One region of the Rhizobium fabae genome, then DNA from elsewhere that is predicted to be linked to it. Evidence: predicted binding sites of a transcription regulator. Region 1 holds the regulator's gene; each other region holds the start of a gene.
What was found. The regulator HrcA, encoded in region 1, represses chaperone genes, less so after heat shock. The targets are predictions, from matches to a motif close to GTTAGCACTCNCNNNNNGNGAGTGCTAAC.
Positions count from the first base shown of each region.

Region 1 (5,909 bases):
GCTGCAGCCCGGCCATTCCGTCGACTTCATCATCGAAACGCTGCGGCGCGAACCGGAAGGCGCGGTGACGCTCTGCACGCTCGGGCCGCTCACCAATGTCGGCATGGCCTTCCAGAAGGCGCCCGACATCATCCCTCGCATCCGCGAGCTGGTGATGATGGGCGGTGGCTTCTTCGAGGGCGGCAACATCACGCCGGCAGCCGAATTCAACATCTATGTCGACCCGGAGGCCGCCGACATCGTCTTCCGCTCGGGCGTTCCGATCGTGATGATGCCGCTCGACGTGACGCATCAGTTGCTGACCCGCAAGGACCGGGTGAAGCGCATGGCCGAGATCGGCACGGCGCCGGCTAAGGCGATGGTCGAGATGCTGGAATTCTTCGAGCGCTTCGATATCGAGAAATACGGTTCCGACGGCGGCCCGCTGCACGACCCGACTGTCGTCGCCTATCTGCTGAAGCCGGAGCTTTTCAAGGGCCGGGACTGCAATGTCGAAATCGAGATCCGGTCCGAGCTTACCGTCGGCATGACCGTCGTCGACTGGTGGCATGTGACCGAGCGCAAGCGCAATGCGAAAGTCATGCGCTTCGTTGATGCGGACGGCTTCTTCGATCTCCTGATCGAACGCTTCGCCCGCATCTGACCTTTCGGCTTCCTCCCCTTCAAGGGAGGAAGCGGTCTCAGGCGTCCTTCTCGTCGAAGACGGAATTGGCTTCGGCTTCGACCGGCTTCGGGCCACCCTTGGCGACGCCGACCATGGCAGGACGCAGCACGCGTTCGCCGATGGTGAAGCCTGCCTGCACGACCTGGACGACCGTATTGCTCGGCACCTCGGGGTTCGGCACTTCGAACATTGCCTGGTGGAAGTTCGGATCGAACTTCTGGCCGACCGGCTCCAGCTTGCGGACGCCATGGCGCTCAAGGGCCGAGAGCATGGCGCGCTCGGTCATCTCGACGCCCTCGATCAGTGTGGTGAGGCCGGCATCAGCCGCGGCCTTGACCTCGGGCGGGATGGCATCGAGGGCGCGGCGCAGATTGTCCGACACGGCGAGCATATCGCGCGCGAAACCGGCGACGGAATAGGATTTGGCGTCCTTCACCTCCCGCTCGGTCCGGCGGCGCAGATTGTCCATCTCGGCGGCCAGGCGCAGATAGCGGTCGCGCAGCTCGGAATTCTCGGCTTTCAGAAGCTCGAGCGGATCCGGCTGGCTCGCCTCCCCACGCTCGGCAGTATCAGTCTCGACGTTGGCGGCGGCGTCGGCTGCGGCGTCGGCCGCAGTTGCGTCAGGTCCGTTTTTCGTCGTTTCATCGGTCATGACGGTCTCCGGTTGGTGTCTTCAGATGCGCCCGATATCGAGGTTTGACCGAAAAAAATCAAGTCTGCGTGACAAAGAACCGAAAATTCCGCGTCTTTAACAACGGCGGGGTCACAGCGGATTGCGCGAAAGGCGGGAAACGAGCTGGGCGGTGTAATCCACCATGGGCACGATGCGGGAATAATTGAGCCGCGTCGGGCCGATGACGCCGACGGCGCCGACGATCCGATCGTCCTCGTCACGATAGGGTGCAACGATGAGCGATGAGCCGGAAAGCGAGAAGAGCTTGTTTTCCGAGCCGATGAAGATGCGCACGCCCGAACCGCTCTCAGCCAGGTTAAGGATCTCTATCAGACTGTCCTTCTTCTCAAGGTCGTCGAACAGCAGGCGCAGCCGGTCCAGATCCTCGGCGCCGGCAAGGCCTTCCAGCAGGTTGGCGCGGCCGCGGATGATCAGTTGAGCGGGCTTGCCCTCGTCCGGGCTGCCGGCCCACACGGCGATGCCGCGTTCGACGAGATCGCGCGACAGCGCATCGAGCTCGTGGCGGACGTCGTCCTTCAGCCGGCTCAATTGCTTGCGGAGCTCCGGCAGGGTCTGGCCGGACATATGGGCATTGAGGAAATTCGCCGCCTCCGCCAGCTGCGAGGAAGTGACGCCCGCCGGCAGCTCGATGATACGATTTTCCACCTGATCGTGATCGCCGACGAGCACGGCCAGCGCCTTGGTCGGTTCGAGGCGGATGAACTCGACATGTTTCAGCACCGGATCGCTTTTCGAGGTGATGACGAGGCCCGCGCCGCGCGAGATGCCCGACAGCATGCGACTGGCTTCGTTCATCATCGATTCAACAGGATTGCCGCCGCTTTCGGCCCGCACCTGGCGATCGATATTGGCACGCTCCTCGGCCGAGAGATCGCCGATCTGCATGAAGGCATCGACGAAGAAGCGCAGGCCTATCTGGGTCGGCAGCCGGCCGGCGCTGACATGCGGGGAATAGATCAGGCCGAGCTCTTCGAGATCGCTCATGACGTTGCGCACGGAGGCTGGCGAGAGCGACATCGGCAGAAGGCGTGACAGATTGCGCGAGCCGAGCGGTTCGCCGCTTTCGAGATAACCTTCGACGATGCGGCGAAAAATCTCCCTGGATCGCTCATCCAGCGCAGCAACGGCATCCGAAACCGACGTCGACCTGATGCCCATGAACTTCCCGAACCCACGCTGATGATGCTTTTCAAAATATAGTCAAACTCGCACCCGTGGCAAAAGGGAATTTGCAAATGGGCGCGGCCAATCGTAGAAGCGGTCCAGCAACTCCAGGAGATAGTAATGCGGCCTTCAGGCAGAAAAACCGACCAGATGCGCAAGGTCTCGTTCGAGCGCAACTTTTCCAAGCATGCGGAAGGCTCCTGCCTGGTGAAATTCGGCGATACGCATGTGCTCTGCACGGCAAGCCTCGAAGAAAAGACGCCGCCGTGGCTGCGGAATACCGGCAAGGGCTGGGTCACGGCCGAATACGGCATGCTGCCGCGGGCGACCGGCGAGCGGATGAAGCGCGAAGCCGCAGCCGGCAAGCAGGGCGGCCGCACCCAGGAAATCCAGCGGCTGATCGGCCGGTCGCTCCGCGCTGTCGTCGATCTGCAGGCGCTCGGCGAACGGCAGATCACGCTCGATTGTGACGTCATCCAGGCCGATGGCGGCACGCGAACGGCCTCGATCACCGGCGGCTGGATCGCGCTTTACGACTGCCTGAAATGGATGGAAAGCCGCAATATGATCAAGGTCGACCGGGTCCTGAAGGATCATGTCGCCGCCATCTCCTGCGGCATCTTCGCCAGCCAGCCGGTGATCGATCTCGACTATCTCGAGGATTCCTCGGCCGAGACTGATGCGAACTTCGTAATGACCGGCGCTGGCGGGATCGTCGAGATCCAGGGTACGGCGGAAGGCACGCCATTCAGCGAAGAAGAATTCACCTCGCTGATGCATCTTGCCAAGAACGGCATCGGCGAACTCGTCGCCCTGCAGAAAGAGGCCGTCACGGGATGAAGCCCATGCTGGAAGGCATGTTGGAAACGGCGCTCTATGCGCGGAATCTCGATGAGGCCGAGACGTTCTACGAAAACGTTCTCGGGCTCGAAAAGATCACGCGCGCCGGCAACCGGCATGTTTTCTTCCGCTGCGGGCCTGGCGTTCTGCTGATCTTCAATCCTGAGGAAACGGTAAAGCCGCCGGCGCCGGACGCGCTGCAGGTACCGCCACACGGCATGACCGGCGAGGGCCATGCCTGTTTCCGGGTCTCCGGCCGCAATATCGACGCCATCGTCGCCAGGCTGACAGCGGCCGGTGTGGCGATCGAATCCGAAGTGCGCTGGCCGAACGGCGGTCGCTCGATCTATTTCCGCGATCCGGCCGGCAACAGCCTGGAATGCGCGGAGCCTAAAATCTGGGGCATCGAACAGGATATCTGAATGCGCAAGCTCGAAACCAAGACCATCGTCGTCGCCAGCCACAATGCCGGCAAGATCCGCGAGATCCAGGAGTTGATCGGGCCGCTCGGCTTCACCGCCAAATCGGCGGCGGAGCTGAATTTCGTCGAACCTGACGAGACCGGCACCACCTTCGAGGAGAATGCGACGATCAAGGCGGTCGCCTCGGCCAATGCCGCCGGCATGCCGGCGCTTTCGGATGATTCCGGGCTGGTGATCGACGCACTCGGCGGCGATCCCGGTGTCTATACCGCCAACTGGGCGGAGACATCAGACGGCACGCGCGATTTCGACATGGCGATGGCAAAGGTGGAAAAGGCGCTGCAGGGTGCGGGTGCGACGAAGCCGGAACAGCGCACGGCGCGTTTCGTCAGCGTGCTCTGCCTCGCCTGGCCTGATGGCCACACGGAACTGTTCCGCGGCGAGGTGGAAGGCAGCGTCGCCTGGCCGCCGCGCGGGACCCAGGGCTTCGGTTACGACCCCGTCTTCCAGCCCAAGGGTTACGACATCACCTTCGGCGAGATGAGCGGCGAGGAAAAACACGGCTGGAAAATCGGCGAGCCGCAGGCGCTGTCGCACCGGGCGCGCGCCTTCAAACTCTTTGTCGAAACCTGCCTGGAAGCGTAAGGTCGGTTCGTGGACGATATCGAGATGCCAAGCCTCTTGCGCGATGCGGCCCTTTTGCCCGATACCGGTGAGCCCGGCTTCGGCGTCTACGTGCATTGGCCCTTCTGCGCGGCGAAATGCCCCTACTGCGACTTCAACAGCCATGTGCGCCATCAGCCGGTGGACCAGGAGCGCTTCGCGGCTGCCTTCCTGAAAGAAATGGCGGCGATCAGGGCGATGAGCGGACCGAAGACGGTGACGAGCATCTTCCTCGGCGGCGGCACACCCTCGCTGATGAAGCCGGAAACGGTTTCCGCCGTTCTCGACGGCATTGCGCGGCATTGGCATGTGCCCGACGGCATCGAGATTACCATGGAGGCCAACCCTTCGAGCGTCGAGGCCGATCGCTTCCGCAGCTATCGGGCAGCCGGCGTCAATCGCGTCTCGCTCGGCGTGCAGGCGCTGAACGACCGGGATCTCAAATTCCTCGGCCGACTGCATGACGTTGCCGATGCGTTGAAGGCGATCCGGCTGGCGCGCGAGATCTTCCCGCGCATGTCCTTCGACCTGATCTATGCCCGGCCGAATCAGACGGTCGAGGATTGGGAAAGGGAACTGAAGGAGGCGATCTCCTATGCAGTCGACCATCTCTCCCTCTATCAGTTGACCATCGAGGAAGGCACGCCCTTCTACGGCTTGCACAAGGCCGGCAAGCTGGTCGTGCCGGACGGCGAGCAATCGGCGCTGCTTTACGAAGCGACGCAGGAGATTACGGCGCGTGAGGGCATGCCAGCTTACGAGGTCTCCAACCACGCCCGGCCGGGTGCCGAAAGCCGGCACAACCTGACCTATTGGCGCTACGGTGATTATGCCGGCATCGGCCCGGGCGCGCACGGCCGGCTGACACGCGGCCCCGAGAAGATCGCGACCGCCACCGAGCGCAAACCAGAAGCCTGGCTCGACATGGTCGAGCGCGACGGCCACGGCATTCTCGACGAAGAGCGGCTCGGCTACGAGGAACAGTCCGACGAGCTGCTGCTGATGGGGCTGCGGCTCCGGGAAGGCGTCGATCTTGCCCGCTGGCAGCAGCTTTCGGGCCGAGAGCTCGACCCGAAACGCGAAGAATTCCTGCTCGAACACAAGTTCATCGAGCGGATCGGCAATTCACGCCTGCGCTGCACGCCATCCGGCATGCTGATCCTCGATTCCGTCGTTGCCGATCTCGCCTGCTGACATCCATATGATGAGTTCATTCCCGCGCGGCGTGATCGACATCACTGCCGCGCGGGAAATCGTTTCTCAGCGGTGGCTAGTGGCGCCCGCCTTGAAGAGGCTGCCCGTCGGCGTCTTCAGGAACATATCGAGCGGAATATGCTCCTGGTGCAGGAAGCCGGTTGCCGGCAGCAGGCCGTCGCGGACCATCTCGATGACGGCGACGACGGAAGCCGACGTCGTCCAAGCAATTGCCGTGCGGCGCGCACCGGCGATCTCGATCGGATAA
Region 1 covers NZ_ML133649.1:321,385-327,293, forward strand. The annotation lists gene EFB14_RS12820 (nucleoside hydrolase) at 1-643, shown strand, start outside; gene grpE (nucleotide exchange factor GrpE) at 681-1,316, opposite strand; gene hrcA (heat-inducible transcriptional repressor HrcA) at 1,428-2,516, opposite strand; gene rph (ribonuclease PH) at 2,643-3,362, shown strand; gene EFB14_RS12840 (VOC family protein) at 3,359-3,784, shown strand; gene rdgB (RdgB/HAM1 family non-canonical purine NTP pyrophosphatase) at 3,785-4,429, shown strand; gene hemW (radical SAM family heme chaperone HemW) at 4,454-5,641, shown strand; gene EFB14_RS12855 (saccharopine dehydrogenase family protein) at 5,708-5,909, opposite strand, start outside.

Region 2 (5,909 bases), on a different contig from region 1:
CTGGGCGCGACCGAAGGTGCTCCCGCATCCGGCTCGGCCGATATCATCGTCGATATCACCTCGACCGGCTCGACGTTGCACGCCAACCACTTGAAGGTGCTCCAGGACGGCGTCATCCTGCATTCGCAGGCCTGCCTCGTGCGCGCCCGCAAGGAGAGCCATGCTGGCGAACCCGCCGTGCAGGCAATCATCGAGGCAGTGCGCGCCGCCCTCTGATGTCATTCGAAAAGGCATGAAAAACCCGCCGTCGGATGCGACGGCGGGTTTTTTATGCTGGGAGGATGTTGGCTTGTATCAGGCAGCCGCATAGGCGCCGCGGCGGGCGTCGAGCGAGTAAGCGCCTGCGCCATTGGTGGCGAGCATGATATAGGCGCCGGCAAGCGTGATGTTCTTCAGGAAGTTGACGAAGTTCAGGCCGTTGATCCAGCCGTTGGCGGCGGCCGGGAAATCCGGAACGTTGACCGGTGCAAGGTGGAAGACGACGCCGGTGAAGACACAGAAGGCAGCGAGAAGCCAGCCGACGATGCGCACCTGGAAGCCGACGAGCACGGCAATGCCGGTTGCCAGTTCAAAGAGGCCGGCGAGATAGGTGAGCGCCGTGGAAGCCGGCAGGCCAGCGCCGGCGATCATGCCGGCGGTGGAAGCCGGATCGGTAACCTTGCCGAAGCCGGCGAAGATGAACATGAAGGAAAGAAGGATGCGGGCAATCAGGATGATGACGTTGTTCGACATGGACTTTGTCTCCGTTTGAATGGCTCTGGAGATCGTGGTGCCCCCGGCACCCTGTGGACCTCGGATGCCTCTATGTCGCTCTTTTCTCTCGTTGTGGAAAGATAAACGGAAGCGGACACTTTGTTCAATAATATGGAACGATGTGCTTGTCCCCTCCGCTTGCCTTTGCCGAGCGCTGTCTTTTATGGTCGGCTGATAACATGGAGAATCCGATGGCAGATCTTTCCGCATTTCCGATTACGACGCGCTGGCCGGCGAAAAATCCCGACATCATCCAGCTCTATTCCCTGCAGACGCCGAACGGGGTGAAGGTCTCCGTCGCCCTCGAAGAGCTCGGCTTGGCTTATGAGCCGCATTATGTTTCCTTCGCCGCCAACGAGCAGAAGTCGCCGGAATTCGAATCTCTCAATCCGAACGGCCGTATTCCGGCGATCATCGACCCGAACGGGCCGGACGGGAAGCCGATCGGTCTTTTCGAATCCGGCGCCATCCTGCTCTATCTCGCGGAAAAGACCGGCAGGCTCATCCCGGCCGATGCCGCAGGCCGCTATGAAACCATCCAGTGGGTGTTTTTCCAGATGGCGGGGATCGGCCCGATGTTTGGCCAGTTCGGCCATTTCTACAAATTCGCCGCCGACAAGGTCGCCAACAATTCCTATCCGGTGGAACGCTATCGCGACGAATCCAAACGCCTGCTCGGCGTGCTGGAAGACCGGCTGAAAGGGCGTCAGTGGATCATGGGCGATCTCTACACGATCGCCGATATCACGACCTTCACCTGGGTTCGCGGCGCCGACATTTTCTATGGCGGCCGCGAGGTTCTTGAATATGCGAAATTCCCCGCCGTTTCGAATTGGCTGGAGCGCTGCATCGCCCGTCCGGCAAGCGCCAGGGGCCTCAACATTCCGGTCAAGCCGGAGTAACGAATGGGATCGCTGGAAAGCACAGAGGCCGCCCTCGGGCGGCCTCTGCTATGCGTCGCCGGTCTCTATCGCCGGCTTGTGATCTGGCTTGCGCCTTCGAGCTTGAAGCGCGGAAAGACGAAGACGCCGGACATGCTGCCGCTGTATTTTTGCTCGAGCCCGTTCGACTCGCCCATGCAGAAGAGCGGCTGGCGGAAGCCGTTCGGCATGATGATCGTCGTCGAAAAACAGAAGGAGGAGCAGAGCGTCGCCGCCTGCTCGAACAGCTCGAGCACGTGGCTGCGATCCTTGGTGTCATAGGAGCGGATCAGGCTCAGCAGCCCGCATTCCGGTGCCGAGAGGCCGTGCAGCATCGCGCTCCATTCGCCGAGGCGGATCAAGCCGCTCGAAAAATCTCCGGTCCAGGCTTCGGAAACGGAAAACTGCGCCAGCATCTCACGATTCTGATTGTTGTCGTTCAGCGAGCCGGGCATCAAGGGTACGGCTGCGTTGGCTTTGGCGATCTTAAACAAGGCGTTCCCCAATTCCGATGCGACTCCTCCGCCGCACGCTAGGTAAACACAAAACAGGATCATGCAGCTGCGGACATTATGCCCGCGCATCCGACAATTGTTGCCGCGGCTGTCAGGCTTTCGGAACCCGACGTCGAAGCTGAATGTTGACGTATCACCTTCCGCGCACCGGCTTTGTCTGGTGACGAAATTGGTCGCCGGCGCGTTTGAATTGCAGCGCGGATTTATAGGGGCTTTTTGACAAACGGCAACGGCTTTCTAAGGGGCGTTCGGGCCAGCATTATTCCTCTGGGATGTCGGTATGCTCCGGCTACCTCACGAAAATAGAGGCCGAAAAACCGTCTTTTCGTGCTTTGAAAACGTTTCCACACCCTGCAACGATAGAAATTTCGCTCCTATGCTAGGGTCTCCCGCCTATTTCTGCAGATCAAAGAATGCGCAGCGACGCAAGCTTCGCGAAAGCTTCCCGGGCGGAAACCGGCGCCGATTGCGAAAAATTGTGCGCAACAGGTCGAATCGTTTTGGGCAAAAGAAAAGGGCGACCCGAGGGCCGCCCTTCCTAATTCCGGAGACCGGAAAGGATATCAGTGAAGGCTTTCGCCTATCACATCATGTCCATACCGCCAGTTCAGCGCGCTTGACGCGCTGAACCATCTTAGATGATGGGCGGTTTCATGGACGATGTTGTGAAAGGCCGTTGGCCTATCACATCATGTCCATACCGCCCATGCCGCCCATACCGCCCGGCATAGCCGGAGCGTCCTTCTTCGGCAGCTCGGCGATCATGGCTTCGGTGGTGATCAGCAGCGATGCAACGGAAGCGGCATCCTGCAGGGCGGTGCGAACGACCTTGACCGGGTCGATGATGCCCATGCCGATCATGTCGCCATATTCGCCGGTCTGGGCATTGTAGCCCCAGTTGTCCTGATCCTTGTCGAGGATCTTGCCGATGACGATCGAAGCTTCGTCGCCAGCGTTTTCAGCGATCTGGCGAGCCGGAGCCTGCAGAGCGCGACGAACGATGTTGATGCCGGCTTCCTGGTCGTCGTTGACACCCTTGGAGGTGATCTTGACGGAAGAACGCAGCAGGGCAACGCCGCCGCCCGGTACGATGCCTTCCTGAACGGCAGCGCGCGTCGCGTTGAGAGCGTCGTCGATGCGGTCCTTCTTTTCCTTCACTTCGACTTCCGTCGAGCCGCCGACGCGGATGACGGCAACGCCGCCAGCGAGCTTGGCAAGGCGCTCCTGCAGCTTCTCGCGGTCGTAGTCGGAGGTGGTCTCTTCGATCTGCGCCTTGATCTGGGCAACACGGCCTTCGATGTCAGACTTGGCGCCCGAACCGTCGACGATCGTGGTGTTTTCCTTGGAGATCGAAACCTTCTTCGCACGGCCGAGCATGTCGAGCGTGACGGATTCGAGCTTGATGCCGAGGTCTTCCGAGATAACGGTACCGCCGGTCAGGATCGCGATGTCTTCGAGCATGGCCTTGCGGCGATCGCCGAAGCCGGGAGCCTTGACGGCAGCAATCTTCAGGCCGCCGCGCAGCTTGTTGACGACGAGCGTCGCAAGAGCTTCGCCTTCGACGTCTTCAGCGATGATGAGGAGCGGCTTGCCGGTCTGGACGACGGCTTCGAGAACCGGCAGCATCGACTGCAGGTTCGACAGCTTCTTCTCGTGGAGGAGAATGAAGACGTCTTCGAGGTCGGCGATCATCTTTTCCGGGTTGGTGACGAAGTAGGGGCTGAGGTAGCCGCGGTCGAACTGCATGCCTTCGACGACTTCGAGTTCGGTTTCGGCGGTCTTGGCTTCTTCAACCGTGATGACGCCTTCGTTGCCGACCTTCTGCATGGCTTCGGCAATGTCGAGACCGACCTGACGTTCGCCGTTTGCGGAGATCGTGCCGACCTGGGCGACTTCTTCCGAGGTGTTGATCTTCTTGGCCTTGGCCTGGAGATCCTTGACGACTTCGGCAACGGCGAGATCGATGCCGCGCTTCAGGTCCATCGGGTTCATGCCGGCAGCAACGGCCTTGGCACCTTCGCGAACGATCGCCTGGGCGAGAACCGTTGCGGTCGTCGTGCCGTCGCCGGCGATGTCGTTGGTCTTCGAAGCGACTTCGCGGACCATCTGGGCGCCCATGTTTTCGAACTTGTCTTCGAGTTCGATTTCCTTGGCGACCGAAACGCCGTCCTTGGTGATGCGCGGAGCGCCGAAGGACTTGTCGATGATGACGTTACGGCCCTTCGGGCCGAGCGTTACCTTGACTGCATCGGCGAGAATGTCGACGCCGCGCAGCATCTTTTCGCGCGCGGTGCGGCCAAACTTGATTTCTTTAGCTGCCATGTTTGTGACTCCTGAATTCGATTTGTTCGGGCAAAAGCCCGTCAGTCATTTCGGGAAAGCGGATCGGCTGATCAGCCGATGATGCCCATGATGTCGGCTTCCTTCATGATCAGAAGGTCTTCGCCGTTGATCTTGACTTCGGTGCCGGACCACTTGCCGAAGAGGACGCGGTCGCCAGCCTTGACGTCGAGTGCGACGACCTTGCCGGACTCGTCACGAGCGCCGGAGCCGACGGCGACGATTTCGCCTTCCTGGGGCTTTTCCTTGGCGGTATCGGGAATGATGATGCCGCCTTTGGTCTTCTCTTCGGACTCGACGCGACGAACGACGACGCGGTCGTGAAGCGGACGGAAATTGGTGCTTGCCATTGTCTAATCCCTCGATCGAATGACATTCGCGGACCGGAGTGGCCCACATGGATAAATGTTAGCACTCCCTTGCGGTGAGTGCTAGCGCCGAGCATTTAGGGATGGCTCCGAAAGGAGTCAATGAGAGCAATCACGAATTTTTGTGCCGGAATTGTGAAGAGGCCGGAGAATTCTCGGAGATTCCGACCGAAATCCCCACGCGGGCGACCCTTGACCGTCCGGGCTCGTCTGATTGCCGTTCAGGAATTTCGCGTTGCCACGGCGAAGAAAATGCCTTGCCATCGCCTTGCGCCTTTGCAATGTCACCGGTGACTGAAGCAAATCGGGAAATTGGAATGGCCAAGCGGATAGAAAACTTCTCGGAGATATCAGGTCACTATGATGTGGTGCTCTGCGATGTCTGGGGTGTCGTTCACAATGGGGTCGATCCGTTTCCGAAGGCAGCCGCAGCCCTTCAAGCCGCAAGAGAGAGCGGCCTTGCCGTGGTGCTCATCACCAATTCGCCTCGCCTTTCCTGGCAGGTGGTCGCGCAGCTGCGCCACATCGGCGTTCCCGACAGCGCCTATGACAGGATCGTCACCTCTGGCGACGTGACGCGCGGGCTGATCGCCGAAGGGCCGAAGACGGTCTTTTTGCTTGGCCCCGATCGCGACAGCGCGCTTCTCGAAGGCATTGGCGTCGACCGCCGGCCGGCAGGCGAGGCGCAATCGCTCGTTTGCACCGGATTTTTCGATGACGAGACCGAGAAGCCGGAGGATTACACCGACATGCTTCTGGATTTCAAAGCGCGTGAAGTGCCGATGATCTGCGCCAATCCGGACCTGGTCGTCGAGCGCGGGCACCGCATCATCCCCTGCGCCGGCGCCATGGCCGCCTATTACGAGCAGCTCGGCGGCAGGACGCGTATTGCCGGCAAGCCGCACCGGCCGATCTACGAGGCGACGCTTTCGGCGGCCCGCGAGCTTCGCGGCGATTTCCCGATCGATCGTGTGCTGGCAATCGGCGACGGCATGCCGACCGATGTGCGCGGG
Region 2 covers NZ_ML133662.1:82,440-88,348, forward strand. The annotation lists gene hisG (ATP phosphoribosyltransferase) at 1-216, shown strand, start outside; gene EFB14_RS29260 (DoxX family protein) at 295-732, opposite strand; gene EFB14_RS29265 (glutathione binding-like protein) at 945-1,655, shown strand; gene EFB14_RS29270 (hypothetical protein) at 1,721-2,167, opposite strand; gene groL (chaperonin GroEL) at 2,873-4,510, opposite strand; gene groES (co-chaperone GroES) at 4,582-4,878, opposite strand; gene EFB14_RS29285 (TIGR01459 family HAD-type hydrolase) at 5,214-5,909, shown strand, end outside.
Region 2: a site for HrcA is predicted at 4,936-4,964, ahead of groES (co-chaperone GroES). Genes of this name have one in related genera too.

Region 3 (5,909 bases), on a different contig from region 1:
GCGGCGGCGAACTTCCTCAAGCATCACGACCTGATGCGGCAAGTGGTCCTTGACCGCCAGGTTGAGTCGGAGCGCAAGATCTGAGCAGGGCACCAGTCTCGCATCGGTGACGGAGTCGCCACTGGCAAAGAGCGTGACCTCATGGCCCTGTGCAACGAGTTCTTCGGTGAGATAGGAGACAATCCGCTCCGTTCCCCCATAGAGCTTTGGGGGAACGCTTTCGGCGAGCGGTGCGATCTGAGCGATCTTCATCGGCAAAACCTCCTCAAGTGAGCAAAGAGTCGTCGGCAAAAATCTTCTCCGCGTCCGAAACGCGGCGGTCAGAGGGAATCGAATAGTTGTCTGCGACGCCCTCCTTTCCAGTAGCTGCACAGGCCGAAGCCGCCACCGGATCGGTGCGCGAGGGGTCTGCGGCGGCGGCTTTTGCTGTCGTTGAGGGAAGCGGCCGGCTTTTGCGACGAGGTGCTCTGATCACCGCCATCGAGGGCCTTCAAAGCCGCAAGAACCTCATCATAAGAGACGATCTGTTCCGTACCCGGATAGCGTCGCCAGGCCGGCATGGATTCGATTGCACATATATCGGACGCCCACGAGGCCAGAATGGCCCGCTTCTCGTCCTTGCTGATATTGTCTGCCATCAGCACGTCGCGGGGATGATCGAAATGCATGGCCGGGTGCAACAGATGCGCGGCGCTGATTGTTGCTACGGCATGCTTGGCTGCAGAATTGCTATCGGTTTCCTTTCTCATGTTCCGACTCCTCGGATATAGGACCAATGGACCTTGTCGACTCTCCTATGGTCACGCCCGCCTGAGTAGGCTGCTTTTCGAACAGTCCGCGCGCGGCCTGAACCATGGTCTTCAGCTGTTCTCTATTGCGAACGCCCTGCCGATAAAGCTCCACGACGATGGCCGCGATGCCTTCGGCTTCTTCAGAATTGCGAGGCACGTCCGCCATCGTTCTGAGGTCATCGAAGACGTGCTGGCAGACTTCCAGGTCACGGGAATCAAGCGGCGCTTGCGACTTCTTGATGATCGTTTGAACCATTTGTTCCTCCATTGCTGGAGGCCCGCCCTTCAAGAGCAGGGCGGGCCGGCGTGCCCTAGAAATCCATGCCTGCACCGGCGGGGATCGCCGGAGCGGCTTCCTTCTTCGGTTTCTCGGCGATCATGGCCTCCGTCGTCACCAGCAGGCCGGCAACGGAGGCTGCATCCTGGAGCGCGGTGCGCACGACCTTGGCCGGATCGATCACGCCCTGTGCGTAGAGATCACCATATTCGCCGGTCTGGGCGTTCCAGCCGTAGGAGAAGTCGGACTTCTCGCGCAGCTTGCCGACGATGATCGAACCTTCTGCGCCGGCATTTTCGGCGATTTGACGCACAGGTGCCTCGATCGCGCGACGCACGATCTCGACGCCGACACGTTGGTCCTGGTTGGCCGTATTCAGATTGTCGAGCGCCTTGACGGCCCGCAGCAACGCCACACCGCCGCCTGGCAGAATGCCTTCCTCGACGGCCGCGCGGGTTGCATGCAACGCGTCGTCGACGCGGTCCTTCTTTTCCTTGACTTCGACTTCCGTCGAGCCGCCGACGCGGATGACGGCAACGCCGCCGGCGAGCTTGGCAAGGCGCTCCTGCAGCTTCTCGCGGTCGTAGTCAGAGGTGGTTTCTTCGATCTGCGCGCGGATCTGCGCAACGCGGCCGTCGATCTCGGTCTTGGAACCGACGCCATCGATGATCGTGGTATTTTCCTTCTCGATCGCCACCTTCTTGGCCCGGCCAAGCATATTGAGCGTGACGTTTTCAAGCTTGATGCCGAGGTCTTCGGAAATGACAGTGCCGCCTGTCAGGATGGCGAGGTCTTCCAGCATGGCCTTGCGGCGGTCACCGAAGCCCGGGGCCTTGACGGCAGCAATCTTCAGACCACCGCGCAGCTTGTTGACGACGAGGGTGGCAAGGGCCTCGCCTTCGACGTCCTCAGCAATGATAAGCAAAGGCTTGCCGGACTGGACGACGGCTTCGAGAACCGGCAGCAGCGATTGCAGGTTCGAAAGCTTCTTCTCGTGGATGAGGATGTAAGGATCTTCGAACTCGACGCGCATCTTCTCGGCATTGGTGACGAAGTAAGGGCTGAGATAGCCACGGTCGAACTGCATGCCTTCGACGACTTCGAGTTCGGTTTCGGCCGTCTTGGCTTCCTCGACGGTGATGACGCCCTCGTTGCCGACCTTTTCCATTGCCTCGGCAAGATAACGACCGATCTCTTCGTCGCCGTTGGCCGAAATCGTGCCGACCTGGGCGATCTCCGAATTATTGGAGATCTTGCGCGCGTTGGTCTTCAGTTCCTTGACCACGGCGTCGACAGCAAGGTCGATGCCGCGCTTCAGGTCCATCGGGTTCAGGCCCGAGGCCACCGCCTTGGCGCCTTCCTTGACGATTGCCTGGGCAAGCACGGTCGCGGTCGTTGTGCCGTCGCCGGCGAGATCGTTGGTTTTCGATGCCACCTCGCGCAGCATCTGGGCGCCCATGTTTTCGAACTTGTCTTCGAGTTCGATTTCCTTGGCGACCGAAACGCCGTCCTTGGTTATGCGCGGTGCGCCGAAGGATTTGTCGATCACCACATTGCGCCCCTTCGGGCCAAGCGTCACCTTCACAGCATTGGCAAGCACATCGACCCCACGCAGCATGCGTTCACGGGCATCGGTATGAAACTTGACTTCTTTCGCAGCCATTTCTTTAACTCCTCAATAGGCAGCTAATTTACGGATGGGTCGGCCTTCAGGCGGCCTGCTTCTGCTCTGCCGGGGCTTCGATGATGCCCATGACATCGCTTTCTTTCATGATCAGCAGGTCCTCGCCGTTGATCTTGATCTCGGTGCCGGACCATTTGCCGAACAAGATGCGATCGCCCGCCTTGACGTCGAGCGCCTGGACCTGGCCGGCATCGTTGCGCGCGCCGGGTCCGACGGCGATAACCTCGCCTTCCTGCGGTTTTTCCTTGGCGGTATCGGGAATGATGATTCCACCCTTCGTTTTCTCTTCGGACTCAACCCGGCGGACAAGAATGCGATCATGAAGCGGTCGGAACGACATGTTTTCCTCCGATGGACAAACAATGATGACGTTGTTCCCCTGGCCGGACCGGATGACCAGTCCGGGCAGGTGCAAAACCTCAGTCGAGCGTTTTGCGCAAAATGATCTGGTTTGCCGGTTTTTCGATTTCAAGAGGTCAGCACGAAAAAATTAGCACTCGTATTGATCGGCTGCTAACATGCTGGAAAGGAACAATAAACTGTCGTTCTTCGTTGAAAACCTGTTGATGGCCGCAAAATTTTGCGCCACATTCGCAATGTCGTGAAACGGAGATGAAGCATGCAATTTTCATCGGATCTTGAACGCCAACTCAATGGCTATGGTCTCACCACCGCGCATATCCTCTACCGCATTCCCGATTTCGAATCCGTCCTTCAGACTTATATCTGGCAGGATTACGACCTGGCTCCCGATTTCCCCGAGATGCAGAGGTTCCTCAACTACTGGCAGGCCAACCTTGACGGGCCGCTGCATTCCGTCCGCTATACGCATCAGCGCCTGATCGGACCCAACGAATGGCGCCGCGTCGAAGGCGAGTTCAAGCTGCACTGAGACTTAAAATTTGGATTTTTCGTTTGCAAAAATCGAATTGAGTGGCGAAGCGTCGACAAGCGACGGCGGATTTAACCGCACCGCCCGGCACCGAGCCTAAGAGCAGAGCTGATTGCGGCAACGACTTCAGCCGAGCGAAGCAAGTTCCTTCTCGTCGCAAAGCAGCTTTAGCTCGCTCTTGCCGAGTTCGATTTGATTCCAGCGTATGCGATAGCCGCGATGTCTGCGGCGCAGGCGGAAAAGACCCAGGACATGTGCGCCTATCGGCGATGCTGACATTCGCTCCATGGTTGCATACAAGCCGACATGGAATTCGGTTATGACAAGATCTGGTCCTTCCTGCTCCGCCCGTACCTCCTCAATATGACCAATTGTTTTTCCTTCCCTCGATAAGACGGCCCGACCCACCAACAATTCGATATTGATCTCATCCATCTCATGCTCCAGGAATTTTGCTCACCACCCTGTCTCGTAACCAATCTTGCCAATCAAAAATTGCGGTATCGCTCACGGCCACGTCCAACTTAAGGTCAACGCCAACGTCGCGGACGGTGCTCCATGCCACGCGATGGGGTCTTGAGTGTACCTCTCCGCCAAGTTTGGATGCGAGCCAAGTTGTCCATTGCTGTGGCCGTTGGCCAAATCGACGGGCCATGACAATGGCGCCGACCTCTATTGCGACCACGCGGGGCGGGCCGTCTCGCCGAAGTTCGGCGACGATGCCGTCGACCTTGCCCATCTTGACGCCATGTCGGTCGACCAATTGCTTGTCGAGAACATCACGCAGCAAATCCATCATGTGCCTCCAAGTAGCTCAAGCGGGATGCTCACAATCGCCAAGATAGAGCCCAGCAGGATGATCGAGACGACTGCAAAATTGGAGATGAGTCCGTTCCCATGTTTTCCAACATATCGCTCGTCATTCATCAGGAATAGAAACGGGATAACTGTTAGCGGAAGTGTTGCTGCGGTCAAAGCCATGGACAGGATCGTCAGATTTAGGGGATCGAAACCAGAGACGATCGGAATGGCCGCAAACAAAAGGGCCAGCGTATAGGCGGCGCTAAATCCTGGGTCTTCGCTTGGTTTGCGATCTTCGCCCCAGTTCCAACCCAGTCCCTGAGCTACCAGATAGGCCTGCTGTAACCCAAGCTCGAGGATCGCGCCGAAACAGGCGATACCCAAGGAAGCAACAAACAGCCAGTATCCCCAGCGACCAAACACGGGGACGAGCATTGTCGGCAACTGATGGTAATGTGTGACTTGGACCACCCCGTTGGGAGCCAGCACGAGGGCCGCCACAATTAACACGGCGATCGATATCGTGCCGCCAAAGCTCATTCCCAGTCCTGCAATGGCGCGATTGGTGCCTAGGTACGTTTCGTCCCATTGATCTTCGACGGCGCCAGACGAATAGAACAAGAATAGGTATGGCGATATCGAGGCGCCGAGAATGCTGACGACCATAAACCAGTAGCTGGCATAATCGTGCTTTGGCATGCTTGGCAAAGCCCCGGCGGCCACCGACTTCAAATCAGGTTTTAGCAATACTGCTGCAACGACGAAACAGAGCGTCACCAAACCGAGGATGGAAACGCCTTTCTCGATGAAACCAAAAGTGCCCTTCCAGAGCAACAACCAGGCAAGGAACGCAACGGCCGGTGCCCACCACTGAAAGGCAATGCCTGTGGCAAGCTCCAGCGCAATAGCGGCGCCTCCAATTTCAGCTGCGAGAACCATTAAATTGAGCAACAGGGTCGAGAGAAAAGGCAGCAAGAAGAAGTTGAACCCGAACCGTTCACGGATGCCGTCCGAAATCGTGTGGCCACTTACCGCGGCAAAACGGCCAGCCATCTCAACAAGGAAAATGATGCAGACAGTGCCGAGTATGATCGCCCAGATGAGTTGAAGGCCGAAGGCCGATCCAGCTTGGGCAGCCGTCGCCAGCGATCCGATTTCAAGAAAGCCGCCGACACTCGTCACTATTCCCAGCGATATTTCCAACATCTTTTTCATGTGGAGCGTTTCACACCCGAAGTCAGGCTGAGACCCTCGATCGCATCTTTGAGGTGCAGCGTCGTTTGTACGGTATCGTGATCTCCATGCGCAACCTGGCTCTGCGCTTGTCTGAGTAAATTGACAATGTCGGTGACCGACCTAGCCAGCATTCCGCGCTGCGCCGTGTCAACGTCGCGGAGGGCTTCGATTTCAGAAGCTGCTCTTTCGACATTGCCCTGCATCGACTGCAAGGTTTGCCGTACGTAC
Region 3 covers NZ_ML133656.1:42,584-48,492, forward strand. The annotation lists gene EFB14_RS23400 (glycosyltransferase family 4 protein) at 1-252, opposite strand, end outside; gene EFB14_RS23405 (hypothetical protein) at 321-749, opposite strand; gene EFB14_RS23410 (hypothetical protein) at 730-1,047, opposite strand; gene groL (chaperonin GroEL) at 1,103-2,731, opposite strand; gene groES (co-chaperone GroES) at 2,778-3,092, opposite strand; gene EFB14_RS23425 (usg protein) at 3,372-3,644, shown strand; gene EFB14_RS23430 (hypothetical protein) at 3,771-4,079, opposite strand; gene EFB14_RS23435 (hypothetical protein) at 4,081-4,443, opposite strand; gene EFB14_RS23440 (Nramp family divalent metal transporter) at 4,440-5,660, opposite strand; gene EFB14_RS23445 (hypothetical protein) at 5,657-5,909, opposite strand, start outside.
Region 3: a site for HrcA is predicted at 3,242-3,270, ahead of groES (co-chaperone GroES). Genes of this name have one in related genera too.